Regions from separate parts of the Streptomyces sp. NPDC026659 genome, predicted to be linked through region 1. Evidence: riboswitches for the same ligand, from Rfam matches in the RefSeq annotation. Region 1 holds a riboswitch; the other holds the start of a gene.
What was found. Region 1 has a riboswitch for glycine ahead of gcvP (aminomethyl-transferring glycine dehydrogenase). Riboswitches for the same ligand answer to the same signal wherever they lie in the genome.

Region 1 (9,921 bases):
CGGTGACCTCCGCGAGCCGGTCCTCCAGCTCGTGGATGAGGGTCAGGTAGCCCTCGGCCTGGTCGGCGGGCGCGAAGGGGTGCAGCTGGCCGAACTCGGGCCAGGTGACCGGCTCCATCTCCGTGGTGGCGTTCAGCTTCATGGTGCAGGAGCCGAGCGGGATCATGCCCCGGTCGAGCGCGTAGTCGCGGTCGGACAGCTTGCGCAGGTAGCGCAGCATGGCCGTCTCGGAGCGGTGCTCGTGGAAGACCGGGTGGGTGAGGTAGTCGTCGGTGCGCAGCAGCGCCTCGGGCAGGGCCTCGGCGGCGGCCGCGTCCAGCGCCTCGATGTCGCCCTCGACGCCGAACGCGGCGAACACGGCGGCCAACTGGGCGCGGTTGGTGGTCTCGTCGCAGGCGAGGGAGACGTGGTCGGCGTCGACCAGGCGCAGGTTGACCCCGCCCTTGCGCGCGGCGGCGACGACATCGGCGGCCGTGCCGGGCACGCGCGCGGTGAGCGTGTCGAAGTAGGCGCCGTGGACGATCTCGACACCGCCCGCCTTCAGGCCCTCGGCGAGGATCGTGGCGTAGCGGTGGGTGCGGCGGGCGATCGTGCGCAGGCCGTCGGGGCCGTGGTAGACGGCGTACATCCCGGCCATGACGGCGAGCAGCACCTGCGCGGTGCAGATGTTGCTGGTGGCCTTCTCGCGGCGGATGTGCTGCTCGCGGGTCTGCAGCGCGAGCCGGTAGGCCTTGTGGCCGTCCGCGTCCACGGAGACGCCGACGAGGCGCCCGGGCAGGCTGCGGGCGAACTTCTCGTGCACCGCCATGTAGCCCGCGTGCGGGCCGCCGAAGCCCATGGGCACGCCGAAGCGCTGCGTGGTGCCGATGGCGATGTCCGCGCCCAGCTCGCCGGGCGAGGTGAGCAGGGTGAGGGCGAGCAGATCGGCGCCGACGGTGACGAGCGCGCCCAGCTCGTGCGCCTGCTCGATCACCGGCTTCAGGTCGCGTACGGCACCGGAGGCGCCGGGGTACTGGAGCAGGACACCGGTGATGTCGCGGGCGGCCAGCTCGGCCGGGATGCCGTCGCTCAGGTCGGCGACGACGACCTCGACGCCGGTCGGCTCGGCGCGGGTCTCGATGACCGCGATGGTCTGCGGCAGCGTGTCCGCGTCGACCAGGAAGAGGCCCTTCTTGTTCTTGCCCATGCGCCGGGAGAGCGCCATGGCCTCGGCGGCGGCGGTGCCCTCGTCGAGCAGGGACGCACCGGAGGTGGGCAGTCCGGTGAGCTCCGCGACCATCGTCTGGAAGTTGAGCAGGGCCTCCAGGCGGCCCTGGGAGATCTCCGGCTGGTACGGCGTGTAGGCGGTGTACCAGGCCGGGTTCTCCATGACGTTGCGCAGGATGACCGGCGGGGTGAAGGTGCCGTGGTAGCCGAGGCCGATCATGGAGCCGAGGACCTGGTTGCGGTCCGCGAGCGAGCGCAGTTCCGCGAGCACCTCGGCCTCGGTGCGGGCGTCCGGCAGGTCGAGGGCGTCGGCGTTCTTGATGACGTCCGGGACGGCGACGGCGGTCAGCTCGTCGAGCGAGCCGTAGCCGACCTGCGCGAGCATCTTGGCCCGCGCCTCCTGGTCGGGCCCGATGTGTCGCTGCTCGAAGGGGATGCCCGCTTCGAGGGCGGAGAGCGGAATGCGAGGGGCGGTCATGTGCGGAGGCCTCCTGGTCTGGCGCGACCTGCGAGGGGCACCTCGGCGCGGGTGCCCACCGGCCTCCCCCTCTGTCATCTCATACCTGAGAGCTTCACCGGATGCCCGAGGGCCCCGGCTTTCACCGTCGGTGAGAGCGGGAGCCGTGGACGCCCGCTCTGCTTTCCAGAGTGACCTCGTCCGTGCGGTACGGGGGCCTGAGAGATTCCGGGGAGGAGTTGCTCCTTCGGCGCCTCCGACTTGCTCGGAGGACTCTCCCGCACGGGGTCAGCAGCCGTTGTCAGAGTACCAGCGGGGCCGTGCCGCGCGGCGTTCGAGTGGCCGCCGCGCTCATTCTGCTCTTTTGTAGTGCTAACGGATGAGTTGGGACCACGTGGAGGGAGAGGGACCGTGCAGACCGACATCGATCCGCGCAATCTGATCGGCCGCAAGGCGTTCGACCGCAACGGCACCAAGATCGGCACCATCGACGAGGTGTATCTCGACGACGCGACGGGCGTCCCCGAGTGGGCCGCCATACGCACCGGACTCTTCTCCCGCGACGCCTTCGTCCCGCTCGAACCGAGCGAACTGGTCGAGGGCACCCTCCAGGTCCCCTTCGAACGCGCGCTGATCAAGGACGCCCCGGACTTCGGGGTGGGCCGCCACCTCTCCCCCGAGCAGGAACTCCAGCTCTACCACCACTACGGCCTCGACGTGTCCGCCTCCCCCACCGCTCCCAAGGTCCCGGACCGCGACTTCGGCAAGCTCGCGGGCACCGAGGACGCCTGACCCCTCTCCTCCCTCACGTCCCCTCTCCCTGTCCACCGCTCGCCCTCGCCACCAGGGGCAGCGGGTCGGCCGGTGCCAGGTCCGGGTCGTCCACCCAGAAGGTCCGCACCCGGCCGGGCGCCGAGTCCTCCGGCGTCTCGAAGCGCACGGTGACCCGGCCGAGCCCGCTGCCCTGCACCCAGCCGGGCCCGTGTTCGGCGTGCCGTACGTCCTGGCCGGGCCGCCACTGCCGCTCCGGCGGCGGGGCCGGCGCGGCCGGGAGCGGTTCGGGCGCGGCCTCCTCGGGCTCCGCGGCGGCGAGTTCCCCCGCGGCCTGTGCGAACAGGTCCTCCTGGGTGTAGTCGGCCAGTCCGGTGACGCCGACGCCGAGCAGGCGCACTCCGCCGGTGGTGTCGACCGACTCCAGGAGCCGCGCGGCCGCCTCCCGGACCACCGCCGGGTCGTCCGTGGGCCCGCGCAGCGTCTCGGAGCGGGTCAGGGTCGAGAAGTCGTACCGCCGTACCTTGAGCACGATGGTCCGGCCGGACAGTCCCGCGCCGCGCAGCCGCTGTACGCAGCGGTCGGCGAGGCGCCGGACCTCCAGGCCGATCCTCGGCCGGTCGTGGATGTCGACGTCGTAGGTGTCCTCGACGGAGACCGACTTGGCCTCACGCTCGGCCACCACGGGCCGGTCGTCGCGGGCCAGCGCCATGGCGTACAGCGCGTGGCCGTGCGCCTTGCCGAGCAGCCGGACCAGTTCGTCCTCACCGGCCTCGGCCAGCTCGTCCACGGTGGTGATTCCGGCCCGGCGCAGATGGTCGCCGGTGGCGGGGCCGACCCCGGGCAGGGTCCGCACCGGCATCGGTCCCAGCAGGGCGCGCTCGGTGCCGGGCTCTATGAGGCACAGTCCGTCGGGCTTGGCCCGCTCGGAGGCGATCTTCGCGAGCATCTTGGAGGCGGCGAGCCCGACCGAGCCGGTCAGTCCGGTGACCGCCTTGATGTCGGCGCGCAGCCTGACCCCCGCCGCACGCGCCGACGGCTCGTCCCAGGCCGTTCCCCCGGCCTCCAGGTCCACGAACGCCTCGTCCAGGCTCAGCGGCTCCACCAGCGGCGACAGCTCGCGCAGCAGGGCCATCACCTGCTCGCTGATGGACCGGTAGAGGGCGAAGCGGGGCGTGACGTACGCGGCGTTCGGCGCCCGTCTGCGCGCCTGGGCCGTCGGCATCGCCGAGTGCACCCCGAAGACCCGCGCCTCGTACGACGCCGTGGCCACCACCCCGCGCGGCCCGAGCCCCCCGACCACGACCGCCTTGCCGCGCAGGCTCGGCTTGGACGCCTGCTCCACCGAGGCGTAGAAGGCGTCCATGTCGAGATGGAGGATCGTCGGCGCGGCTCTCACATGTCCGATGGTGCACCACACCACTGACAACGCCGGTCACCTCATCGGCGCCGGGATGCTTCCGCGGGCTCAGACGGCCCGGTTGCGCCGCCTGGCCAGTTCGTCGGAGGGGTTGTGCCCGATCAGCGTCTCGCCGGTGTCGACGCGCTCGCCGTGCAGCTGGGACAGCGCGCTCTCCACGTCCCGCCACACCACGCCGACGGCGATGCCGAAGATGCCCTGGCCGCCCTGGAGCAGGGCGTGGACCTCGTCCGGGGAGGTGCACTCGTAGACCGTGGCGCCGTCGCTCATCAGCGTCATGCGCTCCAGGTCCCTGAAGCCGCGGTCCCTGAGGTGCTGTACCGCCGAGCGGATGTTCTGCAGCGAGACACCGGTGTCCAGGAAGCGCTTGACGATCTTCAGGACGACCACGTCCCGGAAGCTGTACAGCCGCTGGGTGCCCGAGCCGTGGGCGGGGCGCACACTCGGCTCCACCAGGCCGGTGCGGGCCCAGTAGTCGAGCTGCCGATAGGTGATGCCCGCCGCCGCGCAGGCCGTGGGCCCGCGATAACCGATCTCCTCGGACACCTCCGGCGCCACCCCTTCGCCGTCCGGCACCGCCGTCGGCCGCTGCGAGGCGTGCTCGACCCCGCCACTGGGCTGGGGATATCCGCCGCTCGGGCGGAGCCGCGAGCTTGGGGGAGGGTACGGACCGCTTGCCCCGAACCCGTTTCCGGGGGCGCCCCCAGCCGTACCGTCGCCGCTGGTTCTCACGCCGACCTCCGTCCTTGACCTGCCATCTCGACGGTAGGCAGTCACCAGGGGTGCGTCAACGATCGCCACACTCGGCACGCCGAGTGATAATCACCCTGAGAGTGGTTTCTCGTGTCCCACCGCGGGGAAAGGCTAGCCGAATGCGCTCGTGAAGGGTCGTAGGACGCTCTCACGAGCCGTTGGCAATTGCCCGCTCGTGACCCCGCCCGCGACGGCACGACAGGGCACGACCGACCGACCTCGTGGCCTCCTGACCACGCGGCCGGCGTCGGCGCCTCACTGGCTGCTGGTGCCGAAGTCCTCGGGCGAGATCTGGTCGAGGAACTCGCGGAATTTCTCCACCTCGTCCTCCTGCTCGTCCGGGATGGCGATGCCCGCATCGTCGAGCACCCCGTCACTCCCGTAGATGGGCGTGCCGGTGCGCAGGGCCAGCGCTATGGCGTCGGACGGACGCGCGCTCACCTCGACCCCGCTGGCGAACACCAGCTCCGCGTAGAAGACGCCCTCACGCAGATCCGTGATGCGCACTTCGGTCAGCTCCTGACCGACGGCCTCCAGCACGTCCTTGAACAGGTCGTGCGTCAGCGGCCGCGCGGGGGCCATGCCCTGCTGGGCGAAGGCGATCGCCGTCGCCTCCCCGGGCCCGATCCAGATGGGGAGGTAGCGGTCGCCTCCCACTTCGCGCAGGAGCACGATCGGTTGGTTGGAGGGCATTTCGACCCGGACACCTACGACATCGAGCTCGTTCACACAGCAACCCTAGGCCGTGCCCGGGACGTTTGGGTAGTCGGGCCGGGAACAGGCGGGCGATCCCGTCCCCTCCCGGGGCCCCGCGCTCAGGGCAGCCGGACCCCGAGCGCGGACTTCACCAGAGCCGCGTGCAGCTTCATGGTGAGCGCTGCCAGCTCCTTGGTACGCGCCTCGGCGAGCGCCCGGGTCTGCGGGTTGCGGTGGCGCTTGAGCGGGGCCACCAGCTGGTCCACCAGACCGGCCTCGCGCTCGGCCGCCGCCTTCATGACCCGCAGATGGCGCGGCTCGATCCCGAACCGGCCCAGTTCGGCCACGAGGGCCGCCACGGTGACGGCCTCGGCGTCGTAGACCCCGTCCGCCAGGGGGGCGATGAGCCCGTACGACTCCCACTCCCGCAGCTCGGCCTCGTCGATGTCGGCGGCCGCCAGCAGCTCGGCCCGGCCGATCCGGGCCACCGTGGGCCCCTCGAACCACTCGTCCGCCGCGTCCTCCGCCGAGCGCTGACGCCCTACGACGGGCAGCTGGACCGCCTCACCGCGCTCCATGGCGTCCAGGTGCTCCCGGATCACCTTCAGCGGCAGATAGTGGTCCCGCTGCATTCTCAGGATGTGGCCCAGTCGCTCGACGTCGTCCGCCCCGAACTTGCGGTACCCCGAGGGGGTCCGGCGCGGCTCGACGAGGCCCTCCGACTCCAGGAAACGGATCTTGGAGATGGTGACTTCGGGGAACTCGTCGCGCAGCACGTTCAGGACGGTGCCGATGCTCATCGGCTCACTGTCCCTGGCGGCGGTACCGCTTCCGGCACCGCCGCTCGGTGTTTGAAGCATGGACCTTCCCTGGGGTTCCCCCGGACGGGTGCCCGGGGGGAGGTCAGACGCCCTGCCGGCTCGCGTAGAAGACGAGCCGGTACTTGCCGATCTGCACCTCGTCACCGTTCGCCAGCGGGACCTCGTCGATCCGCTCACGGTTGACGTACGTGCCGTTCAGACTGCCCACGTCCGCCACCGTGAAGGACCCGTCCGCAACGCGCCGGAACTCCACGTGACGGCGCGAGACCGTCACGTCGTCCAGGAAGATGTCGCTCTGCGGATGACGGCCGGCCGTGGTCAGGTCACTGTCCAGCAGGAAGCGGCTGCCCGAGTTCGGACCCCGGCGCACCACCAGGAGGGCGGAGCCCACCGGCAGCGCGTCGACCGCCGCCTGCGCCTCGGGCGACAGCATCGGGACCGCCGTCTGACCGGTCATCTCGGCGTCGTACGCCTCGAGACCGGAGATGGAGATCGTCGACGTGGTCTCCGAAGCACGCTCCGGCGTGGCGCCGGGACGCAGCGGCGCACCGCAGTTGGAACAGAAACGGGCGTTCTCCGCGTTGCGGTTCCCGCACCTGGAACACTCCAGGACCGACATGGACCCCCCGGGGGCGTTGGACGCGGACGGGTCGGAGGCAAACCCTCCACCCGCACTTGAGGTTGACGGTTGCCCGAAACCTATGCCGCCGGACCGGGCAGGGTCAACGGACGCCGCGCCCTGGCCTCCCGAATTGCCACCGGCCGGACCAGCGACCTCGTCGCGGAACAGCGGACGGGGGCCTTCCTCTTCGGACTGTGCGCGATGACGGGCCGTCGCGTTGTCGTTGCCCTCACGCGCGCTCTTGCCGAACAACTTCCCAAACAACTTCACGGGCGATTCCCCTTGACCGAAACAGACCCGCCCGTGGGGCAGGACGAACCCTGATTGCCGACACCGGCCGATCCGGACATCTTCACAACGTCCGTATCCACCAGACAGTTTCCACCACGCACCACCCCTTCGGTGCGCCGACCCCCCGCAACCTCATGCCCCTGCCGGACGCGGCCCATGCACCACCGGTTCACCGGGAGGACGACCGAGCGTAGTCAGGCTGCTTCGCCTGCCGCAAGGCATCCACGACGATCTTGTTCAACCGCTCGACACTCACCGTGGCCTGCTCCTTCTCGAAGGTCTGCACCACGCCCCCAGGGATGTTCAACGCCGGCTCGAGGTCCTGCGGCTTCCCGATGACCTTGAAACGATACGGCGCGTCGATCTTGTTCCCGTCGACACTGACCGTCTTGCCCGAGTCGGTGAGATAGGTGTTCGCCACCACGCGGACGTCGTTGATCTGTATCGCCTCCGCGCCGGCCGCGCGCAGTTCCTGGATCGCGTCGAGCAGCATGTCCGACTCGACCGTCCCCTTCGCATCGTCGACCGTCACGGTGATGCCCGGCCCCTGAGCCGCCACCGTGCCCGCGAGTATGCCGAGTTGCTTCTCCTTCTCGGCGGTCTGCTTGCGGGCCTCGGCCGCCTGGTCGGAACTGCTCTGCAACTCCTCCCGCTGCTTCTCGAGTCCCTGCTTCTCGTCCTCAAGACGCTGAGTACGGTCGTCCAGTTCATCGAGGATGCGGACGAGATCCTCCTGGCGCGCGCCGCGCAGCGCACTGTCACTGTCGCTGTTGGACGCCACCTGCACGGCCAGACCGAATCCGAGCCCGAACAGCAGCAGGGCGACGATGAGTTGGGCCCGGGTCAGCCGCGGCGGCCACAGTCCCGCGGCCAGCCGCTGACGCCCGGTGGGCAGCGGCTCGGCGGCCTCCGATTGCTCCTCGGGAGCGGGGCCGGGCTCGGGCGCGGACTCCGGCTCGGGCAGCGGGGCGGCCTTCGGCGCGGCGTCGCGCTCGGGTTGGGGCTTGGTTCCGGGCTGCGGCGCGCTCGGCGCGGTGGACTCGCGCTCCGACGCCGGTACCTCGTCGGGCAGTTCCCTGCGCAGCCTGTTCTCCGGCCGCTCGTCCTGGTCGCTCATCGCGCTCACGCCCGGAAGACGTGCCGGCGGATGGCCGCGGCGTTGGAGAAGATACGGATACCGAGGACCACCACGACACCGGTCGACAGCTGCGCGCCCACGCCCAACTTGTCGCCCAGGAACACGATCAGGGCGGCCACGACCACGTTCGACAGGAACGAGACCACGAAGACCTTGTCGTCGAAGATGCCGTCGAGCATGGCCCGCAGACCGCCGAACACGGCGTCGAGCGCCGCCACGACGGCGATGGGCAGATAAGGCTCGACGACCGCCGGAACCTCGGGCCGGACCAACAGGCCGGCCACGACTCCCACGACGAGGCCCAGTACGGCGATCACGATGTGCCCTTCTCAGTCTTCTCTGCGTTCGGCTGTGCTGTGCGTACGATCACACTGGGTGCGGACGGCAACCGGACGTCCTTCTCCGCGGAGAGGGAGACCCGGATGCCGAAGTTGTCCTTCAGGGCGTGGAGATACAGCCCGTCGGCGGTGTTCTGGAACCTGGTGGCCAGCCGCTGCCCGTCCCCCACCGCCAGCACCGTGTACGGCGGCACCAGCGGCCTGTTGTCGACCAGTATCGCGTCACCCGCGTTCCTGATCGCGGACAGGGCGGTCAGCCGTTGCCCGTTGATGGAGACGGCCTCGGCACCGGACTCCCACAGCCCGTTGACCACGCGCTGCATGTCCCGGTCGCGCACCCGCCCCGTGTCGGAGAACCCGGAGGCCTCACGCGGGCTGGTGGCATCCCCGCCGGTACTCGCCTCCTTGGCGTCGTTCACCACGAGCCGCACCCCGGGCCCGTGCACCGCCGTGGCACCCGACAGGACGCCCATCAGGTCGGCCTGGCTGCCCCCGGTCTCCTTGAGCGCCGCCCGCTGGCGCGCGCTCACGTCGTCCCGCAGCTTGTCCACGCCGGCCTCCAGACGGTCGGCGGCGGCGTTCTCCCGGTCGATGCGGTCGATCAGCTCCTGGCGCTCCTTGGCCACCACCGGCGCCGCCACACGCGCCTGAGCGGCCCCCACGGTCACCACGAGTGCCGCGAGCACCAGTCCCCCGGCAAGACCCAGCTTGGCCCGCAGGGTCTTCGGCAGCCCGCGTTCGCCCGTGGACTCCTTGCGGGCGGCGGCCTCGGCGTACCCGTCGTCGAGGCTGTGGTCCATGACGTTGGTGATCAACGACATGGAGGCGTCCGGACGCCTCGGCCGCGTGGGGCTGCTCCGAACGGGGGGTTGCTGCGGCATGTCGCACATAGTCCCATGCCGCGAACGGTGCTTTCGAACGGCCCCACCCCGGCGACCGGACCCCGCGCAGGGGGCCGAAGCGGACACAACCGCGGGCCGTCGCCGGTGTGACGACGGCCCGCGATGCTCCGTATGACCGGCTTACCGGCCCGCGCTGTCCACGACGGCCGACCACTCGTCGAGCAGGGCCTGCGCGGACGCGTCGTCCGGGCCTTCCGCCCACAGGTGCGTGACGGCCTCGGCGGGGTCGGGCAGCACCATCACCCAGCGCCCGTCGCTCTCGACCACGCGCACCCCGTCCGTCGTGTCCACGAACCGGTCACCGGCCGCCTCCACGACCCGCCGCATGACCAGGCCCTTGACCGCCCACGGGGTCGCCAGGTCCCGCTTGAGGACATGCGCCCGCGGAATCCGCGCGTCGATCTGGCTCAGCGTGAGCTGCGTCCGCGCGACCAGACCGATCAGCCGCACGAACGCGGCCGTGCCGTCGTAGACGCTGCTGAACTCGGGGACGATGAAGCCGCCCT
Region 2 (9,921 bases), on a different contig from region 1:
TGATGTTCACCGCGAGCCCGCCCCGCGCCGTCTCCTTGTACTTCACGCTCATGTCCGCCCCCGTCTCCTTCATCGTCTTGATGACCTTGTCGAGGGAGACCATGTGGGCGCCGTCGCCGCGCATGGCCATCTTGGCGGCGGTGACGGCCTTCACCGCGGCCATGCCGTTGCGTTCGATGCAGGGGATCTGGACGAGGCCGCCGACGGGGTCGCAGGTGAGGCCGAGGTTGTGTTCCATGCCGATCTCGGCGGCGTTCTCGACCTGTTCGGGGGAGCCGCCGAGGACCTCGGCGAGGGCGCCCGCCGCCATGGAGCAGGCGGAGCCGACCTCGCCCTGGCAGCCGACCTCGGCGCCGGAGATGGAGGCGTTCTCCTTGAAGAGCATGCCGATGGCGCCCGCTGCCAGCAGGAAGCGCACCACGCCCTCCTCGTCGGCACCGGGGACGAAGTTGATGTAGTAGTGCAGGACCGCCGGGATGATGCCGGCCGCGCCGTTGGTGGGGGCGGTGACCACGCGGCCGCCCGCCGCGTTCTCCTCGTTGACCGCCATCGCGTAGAGGGTGATCCACTCCATGGCGTGCGCGAGCGGGTTGCCCTCGGCGCGCAGCTGGCGGGCGGAGACGGCGGCGCGGCGACGGACGCGCAGGCCGCCGGGGAGGATGCCCTCGCGGGACAGGCCCCGGCGCACGCACTCGCGCATCACCTGCCAGATCTCCAGCAGGCCGTCGTGGATCTCCTCCTCCGAGCGCCAGGCCCGCTCGTTCTCCAGCATCAGGGAGGAGATCGACAGGCCCGTCTCCTTCGTCAGGCGCAGCAGCTCGTCGCCCGTGCGGAAGGGGTACTTCAGGACCGTGTCGTCCAGCACGATCCGGTCCGCGCCCACCGCCTCCTCGTCCACGACGAAGCCGCCGCCGACCGAGTAGTACGTCTTGGTGAGCAGCTCGGCGCCCGAGGCGTCGTACGCCCACAGGGTCATGCCGTTGGCGTGGTACGGCAGGGCCTTGCGGCGGTGCAGGACCAGGTCGTCGTCGAAGGAGAACGGGATCTCGTGCTCGCCGAGGAGGAGCAGACGGCCTGCCGCCTTGATCTGTTCCACCCGCTCGTCCGCGCCCTCCACGTCCACCGTGCGCGGGGAGGCGCCCTCCAGGCCGAGCAGGACCGCCTTCGGGGTGCCGTGGCCGTGGCCGGTCGCGCCGAGCGAGCCGTACAGCTCGCAGCGCACGGAGGCGACGGAGTCCAGCAGACCCTCGTTGCGCAGGCGGCGGGCGAACATGCGCGCCGCGCGCATCGGGCCGACCGTGTGGGAGCTGGACGGGCCGATGCCGATCGAGAACAGGTCGAAGACCGAGACGGCCACGGTGACTCCTCAAATACGAACACGTACAAAAGTGATGCTGACAGACCACGGGTGCCCCGCCCACGGGACGGTGGGCGGGGCACCCAGGTGAACTTCGGGGTACTACTTGCCCAGCGTGGGGTACAGCGGGTGCTTGTCCGCCAGCGCCCGCACGCGGGCGGCCAGCGCCTCCGCGTCGTACGACGGCTTCAGCGCCTCCGCGATCACGTCCGCGACCTCGGCGAAGTCCTCGGCCGTGAAGCCGCGGGTCGCCAGCGCGGGCGTGCCGATCCGGAGACCGGAGGTCACCATCGGCGGACGCGGGTCGTTCGGGACCGCGTTGCGGTTGACCGTGATGCCGACCTCGTGGAGACGGTCCTCGGCCTGCTGCCCGTCGAGCTCCGACTCGCGCAGGTCGACCAGGATCAGGTGCACGTCCGTACCGCCGGACAGCACGTTCACCCCGGCCGCGCGGGCGTCCGGCGCGGTCAGCCGCTCGGCGAGGATGCGGGCACCCTCCACCGTACGCCGCTGGCGCTCACGGAAGTCCTCCGAGGCCGCGACCTTGAAGGAGACCGCCTTGGCGGCGATCACGTGCTCCAGCGGGCCGCCCTGGAAACCGGGGAAGACCGAGGAGTTCAGCTTCTTGGCGAAGTCCTTCTTGGCCAGGATGATGCCGCCGCGCGGGCCGCCGAGCGTCTTGTGCGTGGTGGAGGTCACCACGTCCGCGTACTCGACCGGGTTCGGGTGCAGCCCCGCCGCGACCAGACCGGCGAAGTGCGCCATGTCGACCCACAGGTGGGCCCCGGTCTCGTCCGCGATCCGGCGGAACTCCGCGAAGTCCAGCTGACGCGGGTACGCCGACCAGCCCGCGATGATCACCTTGGGGCGGTGCTCCTTGGCGAGGCGCTCGACCTCGGCCATGTCGACCAGGCCGGTCTCCTCGTCCACGTGGTACGCGACCACGTCGAACTGCTTGCCGGAGAAGTTCAGCCGCATCCCGTGGGTGAGGTGGCCGCCGTGCGCGAGGTCCAGGCCCAGGATGGTGTCCCCGGGCTGGGCCAGCGCGAACAGCGCCGCCTGGTTCGCGGAGGCGCCCGAGTGCGGCTGGACGTTGGCGTACTCGGCGCCGAACAGCTCCTTCACCCGGTCGATGGCGATCTGCTCGGCCACGTCGACGTGCTCGCAGCCGCCGTAGTAGCGGCGGCCCGGGTAGCCCTCGGCGTACTTGTTGGTCAGGACGGAGCCCTGCGCCTCCATCACCGCGAGCGGCGCGAAGTTCTCGGAGGCGATCATCTCGAGGGTGGACTGCTGACGGCGCAGCTCGGCGTCGACCGCGGCCGCGACCTCGGGGTCCAGCTCGTGCAGGGGCGTGTTCAGGACGTCAGTCATACGGGTCCGGCTCCTCAGCCTGCGGTGTAGGCGGTGTACTCGTCGGCGGAGAGCAGCTCCTCGGGCTTCTCCGCGGCGCGCACCTTGAACAGCCAGCCGCCCTCGAAGGGCGCGGAGTTCACCAGGGCCGGGTCGTCGACGACGTCCTGGTTGATCTCCGTGATCTCACCGGTGACCGGCGAGTACAGCTCCGAGACCGACTTGGTGGACTCCAGCTCGCCACAGGACTCGCCCGCGGTCACCGTGTCGCCGACCTCGGGGAGCTGGACGAAGACCACGTCGCCGAGCGCGTTGGCCGCGTGCTCGGTGATGCCGACCGTCGAGACGCCGTCCTCGGCGTCCGACAGCCACTCGTGCTCCTTGGTGTAGCTCAGCTGCTGCGGGTTGCTCATGACCTGAATTCTCCTGTACGCGAGGGCGTGCTGGACGGACGAAGGGGACGTAAACCGCTGGTGAGCGGGGAAAATGTGCGCAGGCTCACGCCGGCGTGGTACCGACGGCGGTCCCGGCCGGTGGCCGCTTCCCGAGCCCGCGCGGCGGCCGGCTACTTCTGGCGCTTGTAGAACGGCAGCGCCACGACCCGGTACGGCTCGTGGCTGCCCCGGATGTCGACGCCGACACCCTCGGTGCCCGGCGCCGCGTGCGCCGCGTCCACGTAGGCGATGGCGATCGGGCTGCCCAGGGTGGGGGAGGGGGCGCCGGAGGTGACCTCGCCGATCACCTCGCCGCCCGCGACGACGGCGTACCCGGCGCGCGGCACGCGGCGGCCCTCGGCGACCAGGCCGACCAGGACGCGCGGCGGGTTCTGCTCGACGCGCTCGGCGGCCTCCGTCAGCGCGGCGCGGCCCACGAAGTCGCCGTCCTTGGTGAACTTCACGACCCGGCCGAGACCGGCGTCGAACGGGGTCAGCTCGCGGGTCAGCTCGTGCCCGTACAGCGGCATGCCCGCCTCCAGGCGCAGGGTGTCGCGGCAGGACAGACCGCAGGGGACCAGGCCGGACGCCTCGCCCGCCTTGGTGAGCGCCTGCCACAGCTCCACCGCGTGCTCCGGCTTCACGAACAGTTCGAAGCCGTCCTCGCCGGTGTAGCCGGTGCGGGCGATCAGCGCGGGGACGCCCGCGACGGTGCCGGGGAGCCCGGCGTAGTACTTGAGGCCGTCCAGGTCGGCGTCGGTGAGCGACTTGAGGATGGCCGGGGACTCGGGGCCCTGGACGGCGAGCAGCGCGTAGGCGTCGCGGTCGTCGCGGACCTCGGCGTCGAAGCCCGCCGCGCGCTCGGTCAGCGCGTCGAGGACGACCTGGGCGTTGGAGGCGTTGGCCACGACCATGTAGTCGGTCTCGCCGAGGCGGTAGACGATCAGGTCGTCCAGGATGCCGCCGTCGGCCTGGCAGATCATGGTGTAGCGGGCGCGGCCGAGGCCGACCGAGGCGATGTCGCCGACGAGGGCGTAATTGAGGAGCGCGGCCGCGTCGGGGCCGGTCACGGTGATCTCACCCATGTGCGAGAGGTCGAAGAGACCCGCGCGGGTGCGCACCGCCACGTGCTCGTCGCGCTCGGAGCCGTAGCGCAGGGGCATGTCCCAGCCGGCGAAGTCGGTCATGGTCGCGCCGAGGGCGCGGTGCACGGCGTCGAGCGCGGTGTGACGGAGTTCGGTGCTGCTCATCGGTCGGTCGTCTCCCAGGGCAACGGGGGATGGGGCGAGGAACGTTCCTCCCCATCTGTCATCGGAACCTGAGAGGTTCGCCATGACCCGCACGGTCACGGTTTGCACCTTGGGTGGAGCCACTGACGGCAGCGGCCCGCTTTTCAGATGTGCCTCGCCCGCGCGGTAACGGGGCCTGAGAGATTCAAGGGAGGGACTTGCTCCTTCGGCGCCCAGGCAGACGTACTGCCGGGGACTCTCCCGCGCGGATTCAAGCGGCCGGTATGCAGTTGGCGGCCACATCATCGCACGGCGATCGCCGCCGCTGAAGGGGCGGCCGCCTGTGACCGGACCGTGGCAGTACGGACACCGAACCACCGACTTCCCGCATTACCTTCTCTTTACATTCGATGGGCAAGGGATTACCGAACCCAAGGGGAGGACGATCACGGTGAACAGGACTCCGGCGTACGCCACCACCGGCCTGGCGGTGCCGCGCCAGCCCTCCGCCCCGACGCGGGAGCGCCGGGCCGCCGCCCGCCCCGCTCCGCTCGTGCGCGACCTGCGCGAGCGTCCCGGCCGCACTCCCCGCGAACTCCGCTTCGGCCCCCGGGACCTGGTGGTCGTCACGGGGCTGCCCGGCAGCGGCAAGTCCACCCTCATGCACCGTGCCGTCCCCGGCCGCCGGATCGACTCCCAGGACACCCGCGACCGCTGGCAGACCCGCCTGACCGGGCTGCCGTACGCGCTGTACCGCCCCCTGGTCCGTCTCGCCCACTACGCCGGACTGCGCCGCGCCCTGGCCACCGGCGAGGGCGTCGTCGTGCACGACTGCGGCGCCCAGCCCTGGGTGCGCGCCTGGCTCGCCCACGAGGCCCGGCGCAGGGGCGCCGCCCTCCATCTGATCCTGCTCGACGTCGACGCCGAGGCCGCCCGGCAGGGCCAGCGCGAGCGCGGCCGGGGCGTCTCCCGGTACGCCTTCGGACGGCACCGGCACGCCACGGGGCGGCTGCTGCGCGCCGTGGAGCGCGGCGAACTGCCCCCGGGCTGCGCCTCGGCGGTGCTCCTGGACCGCGCCTCGGCGGACGGGCTGCGCCGGATCCACTTCGCGGCGTGAGGTCCGCCGCCCGCACCGGATAGCCTTCTGCACCACAGCATGGTTTTCCCGGCAGGCGGTAGGAACATGGACTTCCCGGCGGACTTTCCCGCGGACTTCCCGGCACAGGCACACCCCCATTCGCACGGCGGCTGGCCCGGCAACGAGCTGGAGGAGGTGCTCTCGGCCTCCCTCGGCGTGCCCTCGGCGGGCGCCCGGATCGTCGAGGTGCTCTCCCGCGGCTTCCTGTGGATCCCGCTGCCCAACGGCGGCGGCCCGCAGAGCGGTTCGCTCGACCTGCCCACCGTGGAGATCGACGGCCAGGGGTACGTCCCGGTGTTCAGCTCCGAGGAGCAGTTCCGCCAGTCGGCGGGCGCGCACCTCTCCTTCACCGTCGCCCCGGCTGTGGAATTCGCGCGCGGTCTGCCGCCGCAGGTGGGCCTGGTGCTCAACCCCGGTGGCGTGGTGGGCCTGCCGCTGCCGCCCCAGGCGGTGGCCGAGCTGTGCCGCGCCGACCGCACGGCCCTGGACGGCCCCGCGGGCGGCGCCCGCGTCCGGCTCTTCGAGCCCGACTGGCAGGAGGACCCGGTGGACTTCCTCGCCGCCGCCTCGGCCGAGTTCGCGGGCACGGGCGTCGTCGTCACGGCCCGCCGCTGCCTCGCCGCCATCGAGACGGCCGATCCGGTCCTCTTCGTCGGCGTCGAACTCTCCCAGTGGGAGGGCGACTTGCGTGCCCGCCCGCTGGAGGCCCTGGAGCGCGCCCTCACCCAGTCCCCGCCCCCGTGGCCGGTCAACCTCGTCCTCCTCGACGTGGCCCAGGACCCGGTGGGCGACTGGCTGAAGACGAACGTGCGGCCCTTCTACCAGTTCGGCAACTAGTCCTCTCCACCAATTCGGCAACCGGTCCTCCATGGGGATCACGGCGATCGCCGCTTAAGCTGTCCTCCACACTGGGGCAAGAATCGAAGGGGCGGTAAGACTGGTGAGCGCGAGCCCGAGCGCCGGCGTCGAACACACACTCCGCCAGGTCACCCCCGGCCGCTACGACGCCTACGAGGCACTGCTGCGCGCCCTCGCCACCCCCTCGACCGGGCAGATCTGGATGCTGCTCTGGCACGGCCAGGCCGGCTCACCGGACGCGCAGTACGGAAACATGGAGGTCGACGGCTTCGGCTACGCCCCCTGTGTGACCTCCGCGCAGGAGCTGTCGGCCAGCGGCTGGAGCCGGTCGTACGAGGTGGTCGACGGCCTCGACGTGGCCCGCACCCTCTACCCCGACCACTACGGCCTCTGGCTCAACCCGCACGCCCCCGGCGGCGGCGTGGGCATCCCCTGGCTGGACCTGCGCCGCATCGCCACGGGCCTGGACCGCCAGCCCGCCGGACCGCTCAGCATGTCCGAACCGGCCATCGGGGTACCGGCGTTCTACGCCCTGCTCGGGCAGAACGCCCACCGCACCCCCGCCCTGCGCTCGCTGCGCCGCGCCTGGGTGCAGCCCGCGCTCGGCGCGCCGTACCTCGCCATCGGCCTGGACGTGTACGAGACGACCCCGGCGGCGGTCGACTCGGTGCGGGCGATGATGCAGCAGTCCATCGGCGCGGTGCCCGACGGGCTGCCCGTCTCGACGGTCGCGATGACCGACGACTACGACCCGGTCGTGATGTGGATGCGGGCCAACGCGCGCCCGTTCTACGACCGCGAGGCCCACGCGGTCGGCGCCCCGCCCCAACTCCCGCCGTCCGCACGGCCTCAGGCACCCGCCCCCGGGTACGGCTACCCACCGGTGCGCGGCAGTTACTGAGCAACAGGCCCTCCACGGAGGGCCTTTGGTTTTCCGCGAGCAAAATTTACGTACCGGAAACACAAGGGCGCACCCGTGCGTGCACCGTTCCACCCCAACCGCGTGGAATTGCCAGTCTGTCCCAACTGGCCACCATTCGAAGATGGTTACCCACGGATCCGGTAACAGAAACCCCCTTCAGTGGATCACGGTTGCGCATCCATTCCCCGCCAGGACTGGCGGGCGATCGTGAACGCACTGAAGACTCCCGAACAGAACACGAGGTGGAGATCTTGTGTTCGAGTGCAAGTCGACATAGCCGCAATCCGCGGCAGGCACAGGCCGGTCACCACCGGCGAGAGGGGTCGGGTCACTGTGACCGCACCGATCGAGACCACCGGGGCGGCAGCCGAAGCACAGCCGGAAGCTGTGCTCGACGGCGCCGGCAAGGGGAAGATCGAGGGTCGTTCTCTAGGGCAGATCGCCTGGACGCGGTTCAAGAAGGACAAGGCCGCCGTGGCCGGCGGCGTCATCGTCGTCCTGCTCGTGCTGCTGGCGGTGCTCGCGCGTCCGATCCAGGCCGCTCTCGGCCTCGATCCCAACGCCTTCCACCAGGACCTGATCGACGCCAACACCTCGCTCCCCAAGGGGAGCTGGGGCGGTATGAGCGCGGACCACCCGCTGGGCGTGGACCCCAAGTTCGGCCGTGACATCGCGACCCGCATCCTCGAGGGTTCCTGGGTCTCGCTGGTGGTCGCCTTCGGCGCGACGATCCTCTCCAACGTGATCGGCGCCATCCTCGGTGTCGTCGCCGGTTTCTACGGCGGCCGCGTGGACTCGATCATCAGCCGCCTGATGGACACCTTCCTCGCCTTCCCGCTGCTGCTCTTCGCCATCGCGATCTCGGCCACCCTCCAGGGCGGCGCCTTCGGCCTCACCGGCCTGCCGCTGCACCTGAGCGTGCTGATCTTCGTCATCGGCTTCTTCAACTGGCCCTACCTGGGCCGGATCGTGCGCGGCCAGACCCTCGCCCTGCGCGAGCGCGAGTTCGTCGACGCCTCGCGCGGCATGGGCGCCAAGGGCCCGTACATTCTCTTCCGCGAGCTGATGCCGAACCTGGTCGGCCCGATCATCGTCTACTCGACGCTGCTGATCCCGACCAACATCCTGTTCGAGGCTTCCCTGAGCTTCCTCGGTGTCGGTATCCAGCCCCCGCAGGCGTCCTGGGGCGGCATGCTCCGCGACGCGGTCAACTTCTACGAGGTCGATCCGCAGTACATGATCGTCCCCGGTCTCGCCATCTTCGTGACTGTCCTGGCGTTCAACCTGCTCGGTGACGGTCTCCGCGACGCTCTCGACCCGCGCAGCCGCTGACGTCTGCCGCGGAGAGCCCAACCAAGTTTCCGATTCTGAAGGGGAATGCGCCCATCATGCGAAGGTCAGCGCTGGCCGCTATCGCGGTCCTCGGGTCCGCGAGCCTGCTCGTCACAGGCTGCAGCAAGGCCGATTCCAAGAAGAGCGACGCCAAGTCGGCCCCGGCCAACGCCGCGACCACCGGTGTCGTCAACGCCTCGGACAAGAAGGGCGGGACGGTCACCTACGAACTGTCCGACGTCCCGGACTCGTTCGACCCCGGCAACACGTACTACGCGTACATGTACAACCTCAGCCGTCTGTGGGCCCGCCCGCTGATGACCTTCCAGCCCGCCCCGGGCGAGAAGGGCAACACCCTGGTTCCCGACCTCGCGGCGGGCAAGGGTGTCCCGAGCGACGGCGGCAAGACCTGGACGTACAAGCTGCGTGCGGGCCTGAAGTACCAGGACGGCTCGGCGATCACGTCGAAGGACGTCAAGTACGCCGTCGAGCGCTCCAACTTCGCGCGTGACGTGCTCTCCCTCGGCCCGAACTACTTCCAGCAGCTGCTGGCCGGCGGGGACAAGTACAAGGGCCCCTACAAGGACAAGAGCGACAAGGGCCTGTCCTCCATCGCGACGCCGGACGACACCACGATCGTCTTCCACCTGAAGCAGGCCTTCCAGGAGTTCGACTACCTGGTCGCCGCGCCGCAGACCGCGCCGGTGCCGAAGGCCAAGGACAACGGCGTCGACTACGTCAAGAACGTCGTCTCCTCCGGCTCCTACCAGTTCCAGAGCTACGACGAGGGCAAGCAGGCCGTCCTCGTCCGCAACAAGAACTGGGACGCCAAGACCGACCCGCTGCGCAAGCAGCTGCCGGACCAGATCGTCGTCAAGCTGAAGGTCAACCCCGAGACGATCGACAAGGACGTCCAGGCGGGCAAGGCCATCGAGCTCGCCGGCACCGGCGTCCAGGCCGCCACCCAGGCCCAGGTCCTCTCCGACCCGGACAAGAAGGCCAACACCGACAACACCTTCGGTGGCCGTCTCGTCTACATGGCGATCAACACCAAGGTCGCGCCGTTCGACAAGCTCGAGTGCCGCAAGGCCGTCGAGTACGCCGTCGACAAGTTCTCGGTGCAGACCGCCGAGGGCGGCCCGATCCGCGGCGACATCGCCACCACGGTCCTGCCCCCGGACATCACCGGCTACCAGAAGGCCGACGTCTACGCGACGGCCGGCAACAAGGGTGACGTCGCCAAGGCCAAGGAGCAGCTGAAGGCCTGCGGCAAGACGAAGATCAGCACCAACATCTCCGCG

Region 2: another riboswitch for glycine. It lies ahead of gcvT (glycine cleavage system aminomethyltransferase GcvT); the one in region 1 lies ahead of gcvP (aminomethyl-transferring glycine dehydrogenase).

What each region holds. Positions count from the first base shown of each region.
Region 1 covers NZ_JBEZXY010000009.1:3,053-12,973, reverse strand. The annotation lists gene gcvP (aminomethyl-transferring glycine dehydrogenase) at 1-1,684, opposite strand, end outside; glycine riboswitch at 1,860-1,954, opposite strand; gene AB0E91_RS22480 (PRC-barrel domain-containing protein) at 2,075-2,455, shown strand; gene AB0E91_RS22475 (DNA polymerase IV) at 2,469-3,833, opposite strand; gene AB0E91_RS22470 (MerR family transcriptional regulator) at 3,903-4,586, opposite strand; gene AB0E91_RS22465 (bifunctional nuclease family protein) at 4,863-5,336, opposite strand; gene AB0E91_RS22460 (MerR family transcriptional regulator) at 5,423-6,163, opposite strand; gene AB0E91_RS22455 (FHA domain-containing protein) at 6,207-7,124, opposite strand; gene AB0E91_RS22450 (DUF881 domain-containing protein) at 7,207-8,154, opposite strand; gene AB0E91_RS22445 (small basic family protein) at 8,160-8,492, opposite strand; gene AB0E91_RS22440 (DUF881 domain-containing protein) at 8,489-9,394, opposite strand; gene AB0E91_RS22435 (mannose-1-phosphate guanyltransferase) at 9,536-9,921, opposite strand, start outside.
Region 2 covers NZ_JBEZXY010000011.1:31,786-41,706, forward strand. The annotation lists gene AB0E91_RS25470 (L-serine ammonia-lyase) at 1-1,357, opposite strand, end outside; gene glyA (serine hydroxymethyltransferase) at 1,460-2,728, opposite strand; gene gcvH (glycine cleavage system protein GcvH) at 2,743-3,120, opposite strand; gene gcvT (glycine cleavage system aminomethyltransferase GcvT) at 3,273-4,391, opposite strand; glycine riboswitch at 4,545-4,644, opposite strand; gene AB0E91_RS25490 (AAA family ATPase) at 4,822-5,487, shown strand; gene AB0E91_RS25495 (enhanced serine sensitivity protein SseB) at 5,554-6,345, shown strand; gene AB0E91_RS25500 (enhanced serine sensitivity protein SseB C-terminal domain-containing protein) at 6,449-7,267, shown strand; gene AB0E91_RS25505 (ABC transporter permease) at 7,622-8,620, shown strand; gene AB0E91_RS25510 (ABC transporter substrate-binding protein) at 8,677-9,921, shown strand, end outside.